Regions from separate parts of the Alkalibacillus sp. S2W genome, predicted to be linked through region 1. Evidence: a T-box and tRNA genes for the amino acid it is inferred to sense, from the RefSeq annotation. Region 1 holds a T-box; the other holds one or more tRNA genes.
The links. The T-box of region 1 lies ahead of ACKXGF_RS09780 (valine--tRNA ligase). A T-box ahead of a tRNA ligase gene usually reads a tRNA of that ligase, here a tRNA-Val.
Positions count from the first base shown of each region.

Region 2: it has a tRNA-Val gene. The T-box ahead of ACKXGF_RS09780 (valine--tRNA ligase) is inferred to sense a tRNA for this amino acid. The anticodon was not compared.

Region 1 covers NZ_CP177234.1:1,813,711-1,821,317, forward strand. Annotated here, with positions in the region: gene ACKXGF_RS09780 (valine--tRNA ligase) at 1-2,203, opposite strand, end outside; T-box leader at 2,496-2,726, opposite strand; gene ACKXGF_RS09785 (hypothetical protein) at 2,837-3,025, shown strand; gene ACKXGF_RS09790 (LysM peptidoglycan-binding domain-containing protein) at 3,022-4,026, opposite strand; gene ACKXGF_RS09795 (hypothetical protein) at 4,229-4,546, opposite strand; gene hemL (glutamate-1-semialdehyde 2,1-aminomutase) at 4,812-6,095, opposite strand; gene hemB (porphobilinogen synthase) at 6,110-7,087, opposite strand; gene ACKXGF_RS09810 (uroporphyrinogen-III synthase) at 7,092-7,607, opposite strand, start outside.
Region 2 covers NZ_CP177234.1:704,900-712,506, reverse strand. Annotated here, with positions in the region: tRNA gene ACKXGF_RS03880 (tRNA-Gly) at 22-96, opposite strand; tRNA gene ACKXGF_RS03875 (tRNA-Gln) at 100-174, opposite strand; tRNA gene ACKXGF_RS03870 (tRNA-His) at 183-258, opposite strand; tRNA gene ACKXGF_RS03865 (tRNA-Trp) at 263-336, opposite strand; tRNA gene ACKXGF_RS03860 (tRNA-Tyr) at 342-427, opposite strand; tRNA gene ACKXGF_RS03855 (tRNA-Phe) at 436-511, opposite strand; tRNA gene ACKXGF_RS03850 (tRNA-Asp) at 539-615, opposite strand; tRNA gene ACKXGF_RS03845 (tRNA-Met) at 619-695, opposite strand; tRNA gene ACKXGF_RS03840 (tRNA-Val) at 796-871, opposite strand; tRNA gene ACKXGF_RS03835 (tRNA-Glu) at 881-952, opposite strand; tRNA gene ACKXGF_RS03830 (tRNA-Ser) at 963-1,054, opposite strand; tRNA gene ACKXGF_RS03825 (tRNA-Asn) at 1,062-1,136, opposite strand; rRNA gene rrf (5S ribosomal RNA) at 1,171-1,286, opposite strand; rRNA gene ACKXGF_RS03815 (23S ribosomal RNA) at 1,449-4,378, opposite strand; rRNA gene ACKXGF_RS03810 (16S ribosomal RNA) at 4,552-6,116, opposite strand; gene ACKXGF_RS03805 (nucleotidyltransferase-like protein) at 6,616-7,497, opposite strand.

The sequences.
Region 1 (7,607 bases):
TAATTGAAACAAGGCGCTCCATTTCTACACGTGATTGCTGATTATTATAAGTTGAATCAACTTGTGGCCACGCTTTAACTGTAATGGATTCTCCTTCGTGTGGGATGTGTTGATAAATCTCTTCTGTGATAAACGGCATGAACGGATGAAGCATACGTAAAATGTCATCTAGGGTCTTAACCAACACAGATTTCGTAGTTATTTTAGCTTTCTCATCATCACCATATAGTGGTAATTTCGCCATTTCAATATACCAATCACAGAATTCATCCCAAATGAAGTTGTAAAGATGACGACCCGCTTCACCGAAATCATATCGATCGATATTATGTGTCACTTGTTCAATCGTTTCGTTTAAGCGCGTTAAAATCCATTCATCTGCAACTGATTTCTCACCCGATAGATCAATATCTTCGTATTGGAAATTATCTAAATTCATAATGACAAATCGAGAAGCATTCCAAATCTTATTCGCAAAGTTCCACGTCGATTCAACTTTTTCCCAGTGGAAACGTAAATCCTGACCTGGTGATGAGCCAGTCGCTAAGAAATAACGAAGTGAGTCAGCCCCATACTGATCAATCACATCCATTGGATCAACACCATTACCTAATGACTTACTCATTTTACGTCCTTCTGCATCACGAACTAAGCCGTGGATCAGTACGTCTTTGAAAGGTCGACGGTCCATGAAATGTTTCGTTTGGAAAATCATTCTTGAAACCCAGAAGAAAATAATGTCATAACCCGTTACCAGTACATCTGTTGGGAAATAACGATTTAAGTCATAACTATCTTCATCTGGCCAGCCCATAGTAGAAAATGGCCATAGTGCTGATGAAAACCATGTATCTAACACATCCTCATCTTGAACCCAATTCTCTTTGTCGCTTGGTTCTTCACGACCTACATATAATTCGCCTGTTTCCTTATGATACCAAGCTGGAATACGGTGGCCCCACCATAATTGACGGGAAATACACCAATCACGAATATTCTCCATCCAATGCAGATACGTTTTTTCAAAGCGATCAGGTACAAAATCAACTTTATCCTCTGTCTCCTGAAGCTCAATGGCCTGATCAGCAAGAGGTTTCATATTAACAAACCACTGAGTTGATAAATAAGGTTCAACAACAGCATTACTACGTTCAGAATGACCAACTTGATGGACATGCTCTTCTATATCAAACAAAACACCTTGCTCTTGTAAATCTTTCACAATTTGCTTACGGCATTCAAAACGGTCCATGCCATCATACTGAGCTGCGTTTTCGTTCATTGTTCCGTCTTCATGCATCACTAGAACACGCTCTAAATGATGACGCTCACCAATTTCAAAGTCATTCGGGTCATGAGCTGGTGTGATCTTAACAGCACCTGAACCAAATTCCATATCGACATACTCATCTCCGACAATTTCCATCTCACGACCGATAATCGGTAATATCACTTTTTGACCAATTAAATGATTATAACGCTCATCTTCAGGATGCACCGCTACAGCCGTATCACCTAACATTGTTTCAGGACGTGTCGTTGCCACTTCTATATGACCAGAACCATCTTTAAGTGGATACTTCATATGATAAAAAGCACCTTGAACTTCTTTATATATAACTTCAATGTCTGATAGAGCAGTTTGAGTACTTGGGTCCCAATTAATGATATATTGCCCGCGGTAAATCAAATCTTGCTCGTATAATGAAACAAATACTTCACGAACGGCATTAGACAAACGTTCATCTAACGTAAAACGTTCGCGTGAATAATCGACACCTAAGCCCAATTTCTCCCACTGAGAGCGGATAAAAGATGCATATTCTTCTTTCCAATCCCAAGATTGTTGCAGAAAGCCTTCACGTCCTAAATCATGACGTGTTTTACCTTCTTCCTTAAGTTTTCCTTCTACTTTTGCCTGCGTTGCAATACCAGCATGGTCCATCCCTGGTAACCACAAGACATCATAACCTTGCATTCGCTTATAACGCGTAATGATATCTTGTAGTGTTGTATCCCAAGCATGGCCTAAATGTAGCCGCCCCGTAACATTTGGAGGGGGAATAACAACTGTAAAGGGTTCTTTAGTTTCATCATTTTTCGCTTCGAAAAATTTCCCATCAACCCAATACTGATAACGATCTTTTTCCACCTCTATCGGATTATACTTTGGTGCCATGTTTAATTCTTGACCTTCACTCATTACCAAATCCTCCTTATTCACGATATGTATAGTTTAATAAAATGGCTCTGTTAAAGTTTATTGTTGATGTTCAAATGATGTAGCACTAAGTTGTTGAATTGTGAGTAGCGAAGGTGGCGACTCCTGCGGGAACAGCACGTGTCTCGAGACCCCGCAGGCCATACTCTTCGGCCGAGGAGGCTCGAGCCGTGCCCGCGGAAAGCGTCCACCGATAGCGGATCACAATATCAACAACGGACTTTAACAAAGCTTATAAACTAAATAACTCCATAAAAAAAGCTTTTCATCCTTATAAAAGGACGAAAAGCTATTACGCCGATTTCGCGGTACCACCTTAATTTATGAGGGTTTCCTCATACACTCAAGTAAGTTAACGGTATTCCCGGTTTCTTCTACTTCATTTCAAAGAAACTACATTAATTTCAGAGCGACCTTCCAGATTGCATTGCCGAGGAAACTTTCAGCCGAGGCTTCCTTCTCTAAAACGGGTACAACACTGTACTCCTCTCTTACTTGTATTTATTCAGAGATTTAATTTGTCTATATTGTACCCAATTTTCGTTATATTAGTCAATTACTTTTACACGAAATTGTTTAAGACCGCATAAATTATATCTAGGAGGGATTGTTGAAATGGCACAATTTTATCGATACCGTTTACCACCTTGGCTTAGAAAATGTATTTTCACCATTGAACGGTGCATTTTACCAATCATGATCTTTCAATTAATACGTACATTATTATTTCCTACCACATTGGATGTGTTTCTAGCTGGTGCTATCGTTGGTATATTTATTGCTTTTTACTTAAAGTGGATTTAATGAGGGGACGATTGAGATCGGCTTGGAACCAATAGCACGTCACCCTCTTTTAATTCGAAAGATGATTCAATGTTGTTTAAACGCTCTAACTGATGAATGGACATATCATATGAAGCTGCTATTGATGCTAATGTTTCATCAGCTTGAACAAAACGTACAGTCATCTTAACTTGCTGACGCTCGTCATCTTCTCGGAAAAATTTAGATAGATAGTCTAGACCTTTTTTAACTGGTGATGAATGATCTTCATAATTACTTTTATCTTCATCATAATCACCATCTACATCTTCTATTGCTGATTTACTCTCACCTTTAGGATCAGCCTTTTTATCATATTCCTTTGGTTCATCTGTTTTATGTTTGGGTTGATTAACAAATTCCTTTAATGATGTAGTTTGTTTTTTGTGCCATATATCGCGACCACTTTCTTGTTCATCATCTTGCTTTTCAGATACTGTTTCGGACTCATTATGCGTTTGGTCATCATCTTCTTCTATTACTGGAAATTGCTTTAATTCAAAATCCGTTGACTCTTGTTCATTAGGGATTTCTTGCTCTTGTCGACTTGCTTCTATGACTTGAGTACCCTCTAAACGAATAGTCGTATAAACCTTGAGTGTCTTAGGTTCAGGGATTTCGTAGTCAAAGTAATCAACTATAACATCTACATCCTCGTTACTGTTAACCCGTTCATAAGGAATTGAAATATCAACTGGAATCGGGTACTGAAATTCCATAAATCCGTTGTCCAACGCTCGAACTTGCTGAACACTTTGTTGGTCTTCATCCACCATAATCGTTTCTTCCTGTTCTACTTCTCGTGCTAAATAATCACCATGCACGATTAATACGCCTCTGATTTGCATCGTTGATTGCTGATGGATCACATTCACATCTGGGTCAATTGCAATGCTATACAAGTCTTCAATTTCTTCATCTTGGCGAAACATAATATGTTCTTGCACATCAAATTGATAAGGTACACCTTCTAATGAACTCATTGTTTTCCCCCTCTACTTAATCATCCATTACTTAATACGTATTAGTTTGGAAAACAAACTATGCGCTTTAAGGGGTTAATCTTTATAAATATTTTCAATATGTAAGATTGAAGACTTCACATCAAGGAATCCTGTTTGTTCATTAATCGTTCTCTTAAATTATCTAAACGATAAGCACAATCAATGAATTAATTAACTTGCGCTAAGCAAAACAAACATCAACTTGTCCTTCTTCTTCTGCCGTTTCTAAACAATCCGTTAAAAACCTTTTTATTTGTTGATCATCTAAGTCAATGGACTGATGATTGAAACGGTCAAGTCGCTTTTGAAGTTGAGATAATGCTTGCTCAATTTGTTGTTTCGAGAATGTTTTCTTAGCTCCTATGCCACTGACACCTCCGTCACACTCTTTTGCGTCTAATAATTGATATAGGTCGTGTGCAGAATCATTAAACATGTGAAAACGTGCATATGCGATTTGTTGTTGTGATTGATTAACACCATATATGTCATGTCCCATCGTATAAACAAAACTCCTTCTAATTTAAATTATTCATAAGTTAACTGAAATAAATGCTTTAGAAATGGTTGGTTGAAGCATGGTGAAGTAGGAATCTGGGGATGATGCGAAGTCTTCAAATCTATTATATATCGAACTACTGTTCTGAAACAATAGCTGGTAACCTCACTTGAATTGGCATATAATCGTTAAATATAAAATTCCCGAACCGATTTTGTTCGAATCGATTCGGGAATGTCATTTAAAATGATTTTCTTATGATAAATTATTTTTTGTAATGTTTAAAAGCATACTGGATTGCCTGAATCGTTTTCTCGATGTCCTCATCCGTGTGTACAGTTGATAAGAACATGCCTTCAAATTGAGAAGGGGGCAAGAAAATACCTTGTTCAATCATATGACGATAATATTCAGCAAACCATTCTAAATCAGATGTCTTAGCTGAATCGAAGTCAACGACATTTTCATTAGTGAAAAAGAAGCCTAACATTGAACCAGCGCGATTGACACAAAGTGGAACTCCATTGGTTTGAGCCGATTCTTCAATTCCAGCAACTAATCGATCCGCTTTCTTGTTCATCTCATCATAAGATTCTGGTGTTAATTCACTTAACGTCGCATAACCGGCTGCCATCGCTAATGGGTTACCTGATAACGTACCAGCTTGATAAATGTCACCCGCTGGCGCGATCATTTCCATAATATCACGACGACCACCATAAGCTCCGACTGGTAATCCACCACCGATTACTTTTGCAAGACAGGTTAAATCAGGCGTCACATTAAAATGACCTTGTGCACAGTTGTAACCGACACGAAAACCTGTCATGACCTCATCAAAAATAAGTAGTGAACCGTAATCATTCGTCATATCACGTAAATACTGTAAGAAGTCATTGACTGGTGGCACGACACCCATATTACCGGATACAGGCTCAACAATCACTGCTGCGATATCATCACCGTAATGTTCAAATGCATACTTCACACTTTCTTGATCATTGTATGGAACTGTGATCGTATTTTTCGCGATCGACTCTGGAACACCGGGACTATCAGGTAATCCTAACGTGGCAACACCAGAGCCAGCTTTAATCAAGAGCGAATCAGCGTGGCCGTGGTAGTTACCTTCGAACTTCAAAATTTTGCTTCGCTTTGTAAACCCACGCGCTAAACGCAAAGCGCTCATTGTTGCTTCCGTACCTGAATTCACAAAACGTACCATTTCAATCGATGGAACGCGATCAATTAACAGTTTAGCTAATTTATTCTCATACTCTACGTTCGTACCAAAGCTCGTCCCTTTTTTCATCACATGCTGTAACGTTTCCATCACTTGTTCATGGGCATGTCCAACAATTAAAGGGCCCCAGCTAAGCACATAATCAATGTACTCATTTCCTTCAATGTCAGTAATTTTTGACCCTTGACCTTCTTCCATATAGATTGGGTCAACATTCACTGAATTAAATGCGCGAACTGGTGAATTAACGCCACCTGGCATTAATTCGACTGCTTCATCAAATAATTGTTTTGATCGATTTGTCATTATGAACCCTCCTTCTATTCATTCAACCATTTAGCAATATCTTTTGCAAAGTACGTCATAATTAAGTCAGCTCCAGCACGTTTCATTGAGGTGATTTTTTCAAGAACGATTTCTTGTTCATTCACCCATCCATTTTGTGCAGCTGCTTTAATTAACGAATATTCACCACTTACATTATAGGCGACAATCGGTTGGTCATAACGATCCTTCAAATCACGCATAATATCCAAGTAACTAAGAGCTGGTTTAACAATTAATAAATCAGCTCCTTGCTCAACATCAGATTGAGCTTCACGATGAGCTTCTAAGCGATTGGCTGGATCCATTTGGTACGTCTTACGATCACCGAATTGTGGAGAACTATGAGCTGCGTCGCGGAAAGGTCCGTAAAAGGCTGAAGCATACTTGACGGCATAAGACATAATCGGAACATTCGTATAACCCGCTTCATCCAATCCATGACGAATCGCTGTTACAAAGCCGTCCATCATATTCGAAGGCGCAATCACATCTGCCCCTGCTTTTGCTTGTGATACAGCAGCCTTAACGAGTAATGGTAAAGTAGCATCATTATCGACGTATTCATCATGGATCACACCACAATGACCATGATCAGTAAATTGACATAAACAAGTGTCTGCCATGACAACTAAATGAGGAGCAATTGATTTAATCCGCTTTGTTGCCATTTGGATAACACCTTCATCATTATAAGCCTCAGTTCCAACGTGATCTTTATGATTAGGCACTCCAAATAAAATGATAGATTTAATCCCTAACGATACGATTTCTTCAATTTCTTCATCTAGACGATCAATCGAAACTTGATAAACGCCTGGCATAGATGGAACCTCATTCTTCTTCCCCTGTTCTTCTAGAACGAAGAGTGGATAAATGAGGTCATCTGTATGTAAATGTGTTTCACGGACGAGATCGCGAAATGCTGATGTTTGACGTAAGCGACGATGGCGATCAAATTGTAATTCAGTCATGTTATCACTCCTTAAAAAAGTATTGAATAGCTTCCGCAAGTCCTTCTAAAGTATAAGTATTTGGTAGTTTAACTCGTTCAAAGCCGACTGTCTCTGCATAATTAGCAGTCGTTTTTCCAATGGCGAAACAAGGTGTAGAGGTCCAATTCCCCTGTAATGGACCTACCATGTCCAAAAAGGCATCTATAGTAGAAGGCGATGTGAATACAAAAGCGTCGAATGTTGTTGTTTCCATTAAGCATTGTATACGCTCTTGCTCCGACCAATTAGTCACTGTTTTATAAACAACCAACGAGCGGAAAGGAATATGATCGTGACTTAAAGCTTCATCAATAACTGCTCTTGATTTAGTTCCTTTTATTAATAAAGGATATTGGGCCTTATAAGTGTGAATTAATTCATGGACCAGTGAATCAGCATCATAAACATCAGGAATAAAATCTACTTCAAATCCATAAGAGGCTAATGTTTGTCTTGTTTTCTCACCAACAGTCACAATTCGTAAGGTATTCAGAATTTG
Region 2 (7,607 bases), 1.1 Mb from region 1:
AGAAGTCTAAACTTAAAAAAATGGAGCGGAAGACGGGATTCGAACCCGCGACCCCCACCTTGGCAAGGTGGTGTTCTACCGCTGAACTACTTCCGCTAGTGGCTGGGCCAGTAGGATTCGAACCTACGCATGACGGCACCAAAAGCCGTTGCCTTACCGCTTGGCCATGGCCCAATGTCAAATGGGGCGACCGGAGGGATTCGAACCCTCGAGTGCCGGAGCCACAATCCGGTGCGTTAACCTCTTCGCCACGACCGCCATATGGCAGGGGTAGTAGGAATCGAACCCACATCAAAGGTTTTGGAGACCTTCGTTTTACCATTAAACTATACCCCTATAAGTGGTGGAGGGGGACGGATTCGAACCGCCGAACTCTGAGAGAGCGGATTTACAGTCCGCCGCGTTTGGCCAACTTCGCTACCCCTCCAAAACAAATGGTGGCTCGGGACGGATTCGAACCGCCGACACACGGATTTTCAGTCCGTTGCTCTACCGACTGAGCTACCGAGCCATATGTACTACTATTTAAATTTTAAAATGGCGGTCCGGACGGGACTCGAACCCGCGACCTCCTGCGTGACAGGCAGGCATTCTAACCATCTGAACTACCGGACCTTTTGGTTGCGGGGGTAGGATTTGAACCTACGACCTCCGGGTTATGAGCCCGACGAGCTACCAGACTGCTCCACCCCGCGATATTGTCTGCTTTTCATATTGAAAACAGATTAAGTTTAGAAAGATGACACGTTTATTAGTTTACGATTTTTTAAAATGAAAGTCAACTAATAATTTCAATGGTGGAGGATGGCGGGCTCGAACCACCGACCCCTTGCTTGTAAGGCAAGTGCTCTCCCAACTGAGCTAATCCTCCGATCAGGAATGACCCGTACGGGACTCGAACCCGTGTTACCGCCGTGAAAGAGCGGTGTCTTAACCGCTTGACCAACGGGCCGTATAATTAATGGCGGAGAGCGAGGGATTCGAACCCTCGAGACCGCGGTAGCGGCCTACACGATTTCCAATCGTGCTCCTTCGACCACTCGGACAGCTCTCCAAAAAAATGGCTCCAGCGGCAGGATTCGAACCTGCGACCAATCGGTTAACAGCCGATTGCTCTACCTCTGAGCTACGCTGGAATATTTTCAACTGTCCTTGAAGGAGAATTGATCAGCCCGGCGACGTCCTACTCTCGCAGGGGAAGAACCCCAACTACCATCGGCGCTAGAGAGCTTAACTGCTGTGTTCGGCATGGGAACAGGTGTGACCTCTCTGCCATAATCACCGGACAAATAATTATGTACCAACTTCATGGCGACATGTTTAATTATATTCACCTTCGAAGAAAATTTCAAGGTTAAAATGAAATTTAATTCCTCTTAAAAAGGGTACAAGTACCCTCAAAACTAGATAAGATGATACCGTGCAACGTCGACCAGGCGTCTTAACCGTTAGTTAAGTCCTCGATCGATTAGTATCCGTCAGCTCCACGTGTCACCACGCTTCCACCTCGGACCTATCAACCTCATCGTCTCTGAGGGATCTTACTTGCTCGAGGCAATGGGAAATCTCATCTTGAGGGGGGCTTCATGCTTAGATGCTTTCAGCACTTATCCCGACCACACGTAGCTACCCAGCAGTGCTCCTGGTGGAACAACTGGTACACCAGCGGTGTGTCCATCCCGGTCCTCTCGTACTAAGGACAGCTCCTCTCAAATTTCCAACGCCCACGACAGATAGGGACCGAACTGTCTCACGACGTTCTGAACCCAGCTCGCGTACCGCTTTAATGGGCGAACAGCCCAACCCTTGGGACCGACTACAGCCCCAGGATGCGATGAGCCGACATCGAGGTGCCAAACCTCCCCGTCGATGTGGACTCTTGGGGGAGATAAGCCTGTTATCCCCGGGGTAGCTTTTATCCGTTGAGCGACGGCCCTTCCATGCGGAACCGCCGGATCACTAAGCCCGACTTTCGTCCCTGCTCGACTTGTAAGTCTCGCAGTCAAGCTCCCTTCTGCCTTTACACTCTGCGAATGATTTCCAACCATTCTGAGGGAACCTTTGGGCGCCTCCGTTACTCTTTGGGAGGCGACCGCCCCAGTCAAACTGCCCACCTGACACTGTCTCCGAACCGGATCACGGCTCGGGGTTAGAATGTCCGTACAGCCAGGGTGGTATCCCACCGGCGCCTCCGCCGAAGCTTGCGCTCCGGCATCTTAGGCTCCCACCTATCCTGTACAAGCTGTACCAACATTCAATATCAGGCTACAGTAAAGCTCCACGGGGTCTTTCCGTCTTGTCGCGGGTAATGCGCATTTTCACGCATAGTATAATTTCACCGGGTCTCTCGTTGAGACAGTGCCCAAGTCGTTGCACCTTTCGTGCGGGTCGGAACTTACCCGACAAGGAATTTCGCTACCTTAGGACCGTTATAGTTACGGCCGCCGTTTACTGGGGCTTCGGTTCAACGCTTTGTCCCGAAGGACGAACGCATCCCCTTAACCTTCCAGCACCGGGCAGGTGTCAGCCCCTATACTTCGCCTTACGGCTTCGCAGAGACCTGTGTTTTTGATAAACAGTCGCTTGGGCCTTTTCACTGCGGCTCCCTAGGCCGTAGCCTAGATGAGCACCCCTTCTCCCGAGGTTACGGGGTCATTTTGCCGAGTTCCTTAACGAGAGTTCTCCCGATCACCTTAGGATACTCTCCTCGCCTACCTGTGTCGGTTTGCGGTACGGGCACCTCTTTCCTCACTAGAGGCTTTTCTAGGCAGTGTGAAATCCGGGACTTCGGTACTTATGTTCCCTCCCCATCACAGATCATGCGTCCGATGGACGGATTTGCCTATCCATCACACTCTCTGCTTGGGCGTGCACATCCGGTGGCACGCTTCCCTTATCCTCCTGCGTCTCCCCGTCGTTCGAACGGAAAGGAGGTGGTACAGGAATTTCAACCTGTTGGCCATCGCCTACGCCTTTCGGCCTCGGCTTAGGTCCCGACTTACCCTGAGCGGACGAGCCTTCCTCAGGAAACCTTAGGCTTACGGTGAAGAAGATTCTCACTTCTTTTTCGCTACTCATACCGGCATCCTCACTTCTAAGCGCTCCACCAGTCCTCACGGTCTGACTTCTAAGCCCTTAGAACGCTCTCCTACCATTGTCCTGCGGACAATCCGCAGCTTCGGTGATGTGTTTAGCCCCGGTAAATTTTCGGCGCAACGTCACTCGACCAGTGAGCTATTACGCACTCTTTAAATGATAGCTGCTTCTAAGCTAACATCCTGGTTGTCTGAGCAACGTCACATCCTTTCCCACTTAACACATACTTAGGGACCTTAGCTGGCGGTCTGGGCTGTTTCCCTTTCGACTATGAACCTTATCACCCATAGTCTGACTCCCAACGGTAAGTCATTGGCATTCGGAGTTTGACTGAATTCGGTAACCCGATAGGGGCCCCTAGTCCAATCAGTGCTCTACCTCCAAGACTCGCTACGTTGAGGCTAGCCCTAAAGCTATTTCGGAGAGAACCAGCTATCTCTGTGTTCGATTGGCATTTCACCGCTACCCACACCTCATCCCCGCATTTTTCAACATACGTGGGTTCGGGCCTCCAGTCAGTGTTACCTGACCTTCACCCTGGACATGGGTAGATCACACAGTTTCGGGTCTACGATGACGAACTGATACGCCCTGTTCAGACTCGCTTTCGCTGCGGCTCCAGATCTGCTCTTTAACCTTGCTCGTCCTCGTAACTCGCCGGTTCATTCTACAAAAGGCACGCCGTCACCCATTAACGGGCTTCGACTACTTGTAGGCACACAGTTTCAGGTTCTATTTCACTCCCCTTCCGGGGTGCTTTTCACCTTTCCCTCACGGTACTGGTTCACTATCGGTCACTAGGGAGTATTTAGCCTTGGGAGATGGTCCTCCCGGATTCCGACGGAATAACACGTGTTCCGTCGTACTCAGGATCCACGCCGGAGGATACACCGTTTCGATTACCGGGCTTTTACCGTCTCTGGCGAACCGTTCCAGGTTGCTTCATCTACCGTGTATCTTGATCACTCCGTATGGCGTGTCCTACAACCCCAAGACGCATGCGCCTTGGTTTGGGCTGTTTCCGTTTCGCTCGCCGCTACTCAGGAAATCGCGGTTGCTTTCTCTTCCTTCAGGTACTGAGATGTTTCAGTTCCCTGAGTTGTCTTCCATGACCTATGTATTCAGCCATGGATACGACCCCATTACGGGTCGTGGGTTTCCCCATTCGGACATCCCCGGGTCGACGCTTACTTACTGCTCGCCGAGGCATATCGGTGTTTGTCCCGTCCTTCTTCGACTCCTAGTGCCAAGGCATCCACCGTGCGCCCTTGTTCACTTAACTAACTCTTAACTCCATGGCGAACCATCAAGTTATGCGTGAAAAGACGCTTGTGTCTTTACTTGCTTTTCGATGCTTTGGTATCTCATCTTATCTAGTTTTCAAGGTACTTTTCAAAGGATCATCGATCCTTCAAAACTAAACAAAATAGCACTGTCGCCTCCTATATTCCTTAGAAAGGAGGTGATCCAGCCGCACCTTCCGATACGGCTACCTTGTTACGACTTCACCCCAATCATTGGCCCCACCTTCGGCGGCTGGCTCCGTGAAGGTTACCCCACCGACTTCGGGTGTTGCCAACTCTCGTGGTGTGACGGGCGGTGTGTACAAGGCCTGGGAACGTATTCACCGCGGCATTCTGATCCACGATTACTAGCGATTCCGGCTTCATGCAGGCGAGTTGCAGCCTACAATCCGAACTGAGAATGGCTTTATGGGATTAGCTCGACCTCGCGGTTTGGCTTCCCTTTGTACCATCCATTGTAGCACGTGTGTAGCCCAGGTCATAAGGGGCATGATGATTTGACGTCATCCCCGCCTTCCTCCGGTTTGTCACCGGCAGTCATCCTAGAGTGCCCAACTGAATGCTGGCAACTAAGATCAGGGGTTACGCTCGTTACGGGACTTAACCCAACATCTCACGACACGAGCTGACGACAACCATGCACCACCTGTCATTCGGTCCCCGAAGGGAAGACCCAATCTCTTGGGCTGTCCGAAGATGTCAAGACCTGGTAAGGTTCTTCGCGTTGCGTCGAATTAAACCACATGCTCCACCGCTTGTGCAGGCCCCCGTCAATTCCTTTGAGTTTCAGCCTTGCGGCCGTACTCCCCAGGCGGAGTGCTTATTGCGTTAACTGCAGCACTAAGGGTTGGACCCCCTAACACCTAGCACTCAACGTTTACGGCATGGACTACCAGGGTATCTAATCCTGTTCGCTACCCATGCTTTCGCGCCTCAGCGTCAGTTACAGACCAGAGAGCCGCCTTCGCCACTGGTGTTCCTCCACATATCTACGCATTTCACCGCTACACGTGGAATTCCGCTCTCCTCTTCTGTCCTCAAGTTCCCCAGTTTCCAATGGCCCTCCACAGTTGAGCTGTGGCCTTTCACATCAGACTTAAGGAACCGCCTGCGCGCGCTTTACGCCCAATAATTCCGGACAACGCTTGCCCCCTACGTATTACCGCGGCTGCTGGCACGTAGTTAGCCGGGGCTTTCTGGTGAGGTACCGTCAAGGTGCCGCCCTATTCGAACGGCACTTGTTCTTCCCTCACAACAGAGCTTTACGATCCGAAGACCTTCATCGCTCACGCGGCGTTGCACCGTCAGACTTGCGTCCATTGCGGATGATTCCCTACTGCTGCCTCCCGTAGGAGTCTGGGCCGTGTCTCAGTCCCAGTGTGGCCGATCACCCTCTCAGGTCGGCTACGCATCGTCGCCTTGGTGAGCCGTTACCTCACCAACTAACTAATGCGCCGCGGGCCCATCTGTGAGTGATAGCTAGAAGCCATCTTTGATCATCGAACCATGCGGTTCGATGCGTTATCCGGTATTAGCCCCGGTTTCCCGGAGTTATCCCCGTCTCACAGGTAGGTTGCCCACGTGTTACTCACCCGTCCGCCGCTCGTTCCACGAGCGTCCACCCCGAAGGGCTTCAGCTCGCTTCCCGCGCTCGACTTGCATGTATTAGGCACGCCGCCAGCGTTCGTCCTGAGCCAGGATCAAACTCTCCAATTAAAGTGTTTGATTTGGCTTATTGTTTCTTAATTTCGTCTCCGCTTTCTTCCTATTAACAAATAAGAAGAAAAACGAATTGACGACAGGCTATTTTGTTCAGTTTTCAAGGTTCGATGTGTGTCGCGTTCGAAAGCGACAATGACTAATATACCAAGTTAAAAACCGAAAGTCAACAACTTTTTATTAATCTTTTTAATCGATTGTTTAAATCGATTTTGCTTTCAAAGCGACATTAATTAATATACCAACTATAAACATCATTAGTCAATAGTTATTTTAATCAAATGATTTCGCTTCTCTTTAAAAAGCGACTTTATTAATGTATCAACTGAAATTAGAAACGTCAATACATAATCGCAAATAACAACTACGAATCATTAACTCGGAATCATTCGGTTGTTAATGCGACGTTTATTAATATAGCACGGGGGTTCATCTACCGTCAATAACTTTATTCATACTTCTTCAATATCATTATTTTCGAAAAACTCAACCTTTATTAATCACCTTTTTCTGCAACATGGTAACAACGATGAAAAACTTGCTTTCCTTTCGTTTTAAGTAAGTGAGTTTCAACAATACCTCTTTCTACTAAGTATTCTAATAAGATTGATAAGTCTAAAGCATAGTGACTAACCTCAGGATGTAGTTTCAAATCACCAAAAGTCCATGGTTCATTACTTTGACGCATGACATCCAATAAATGTTTTACACTTTGTTCTGCTCTTGAATGAATCGCAAAATCACTCGCCAGAATCATAAGCTGTATCCGTTTTTCCACTGGTTCGTCACCATCTATTAATTCCCGATACAATTTGTAAACTTCAGAATCAATGCGTTGAACTTGGTTCCATACCATATTTTCAGGATGAAAGCCTTTTTCAATAACGGTTAAGCGTGCCAAATAATGTAGTGACCGGATCATTAAACTATTGGCATCTAAATAGTGTTTTGTTTCAAAGAGTTCCTTGCATTCTCGGTAAGAACGGACGAGTTTAGCAAATTCAATGACTTTTCGAAGTTTGCGACTTTGTTCAGGGAAATCGCGTAACATGTTCTTCAACTCAGAAACATAGTCATTGCGATCATAGATAATAGATCCTTTCGTCAACCATTCAACAATCTTTCGATAACCACTCGTGTCAATCCATTCATGTAATAATGTTTCTGAAACAACATGCATGGCTGCTTTTTGCTGATCATTAAATTCATAATGCTTCACATACCATGGGTCTTGGGCTTCTTTCACTATCACTAATAAAATACAATCAAATTGATCCGTCACTGAAAGATGACTGTCGTTTTTTTGAAGCATTAATATCCCTAAAGTATTCGCATGACTAGCTCGTTCTTGATAAATAGGTCTTAAAACATTTTCCATCCTCTGCTCCTCCTCGAATTTCCTTGTATACTTTAATTCGACAAAACTAAGCAAATTCCTTGTTCATTCACAGATGTGTCAAAAAATAATGCTATACTTGTACTATATGA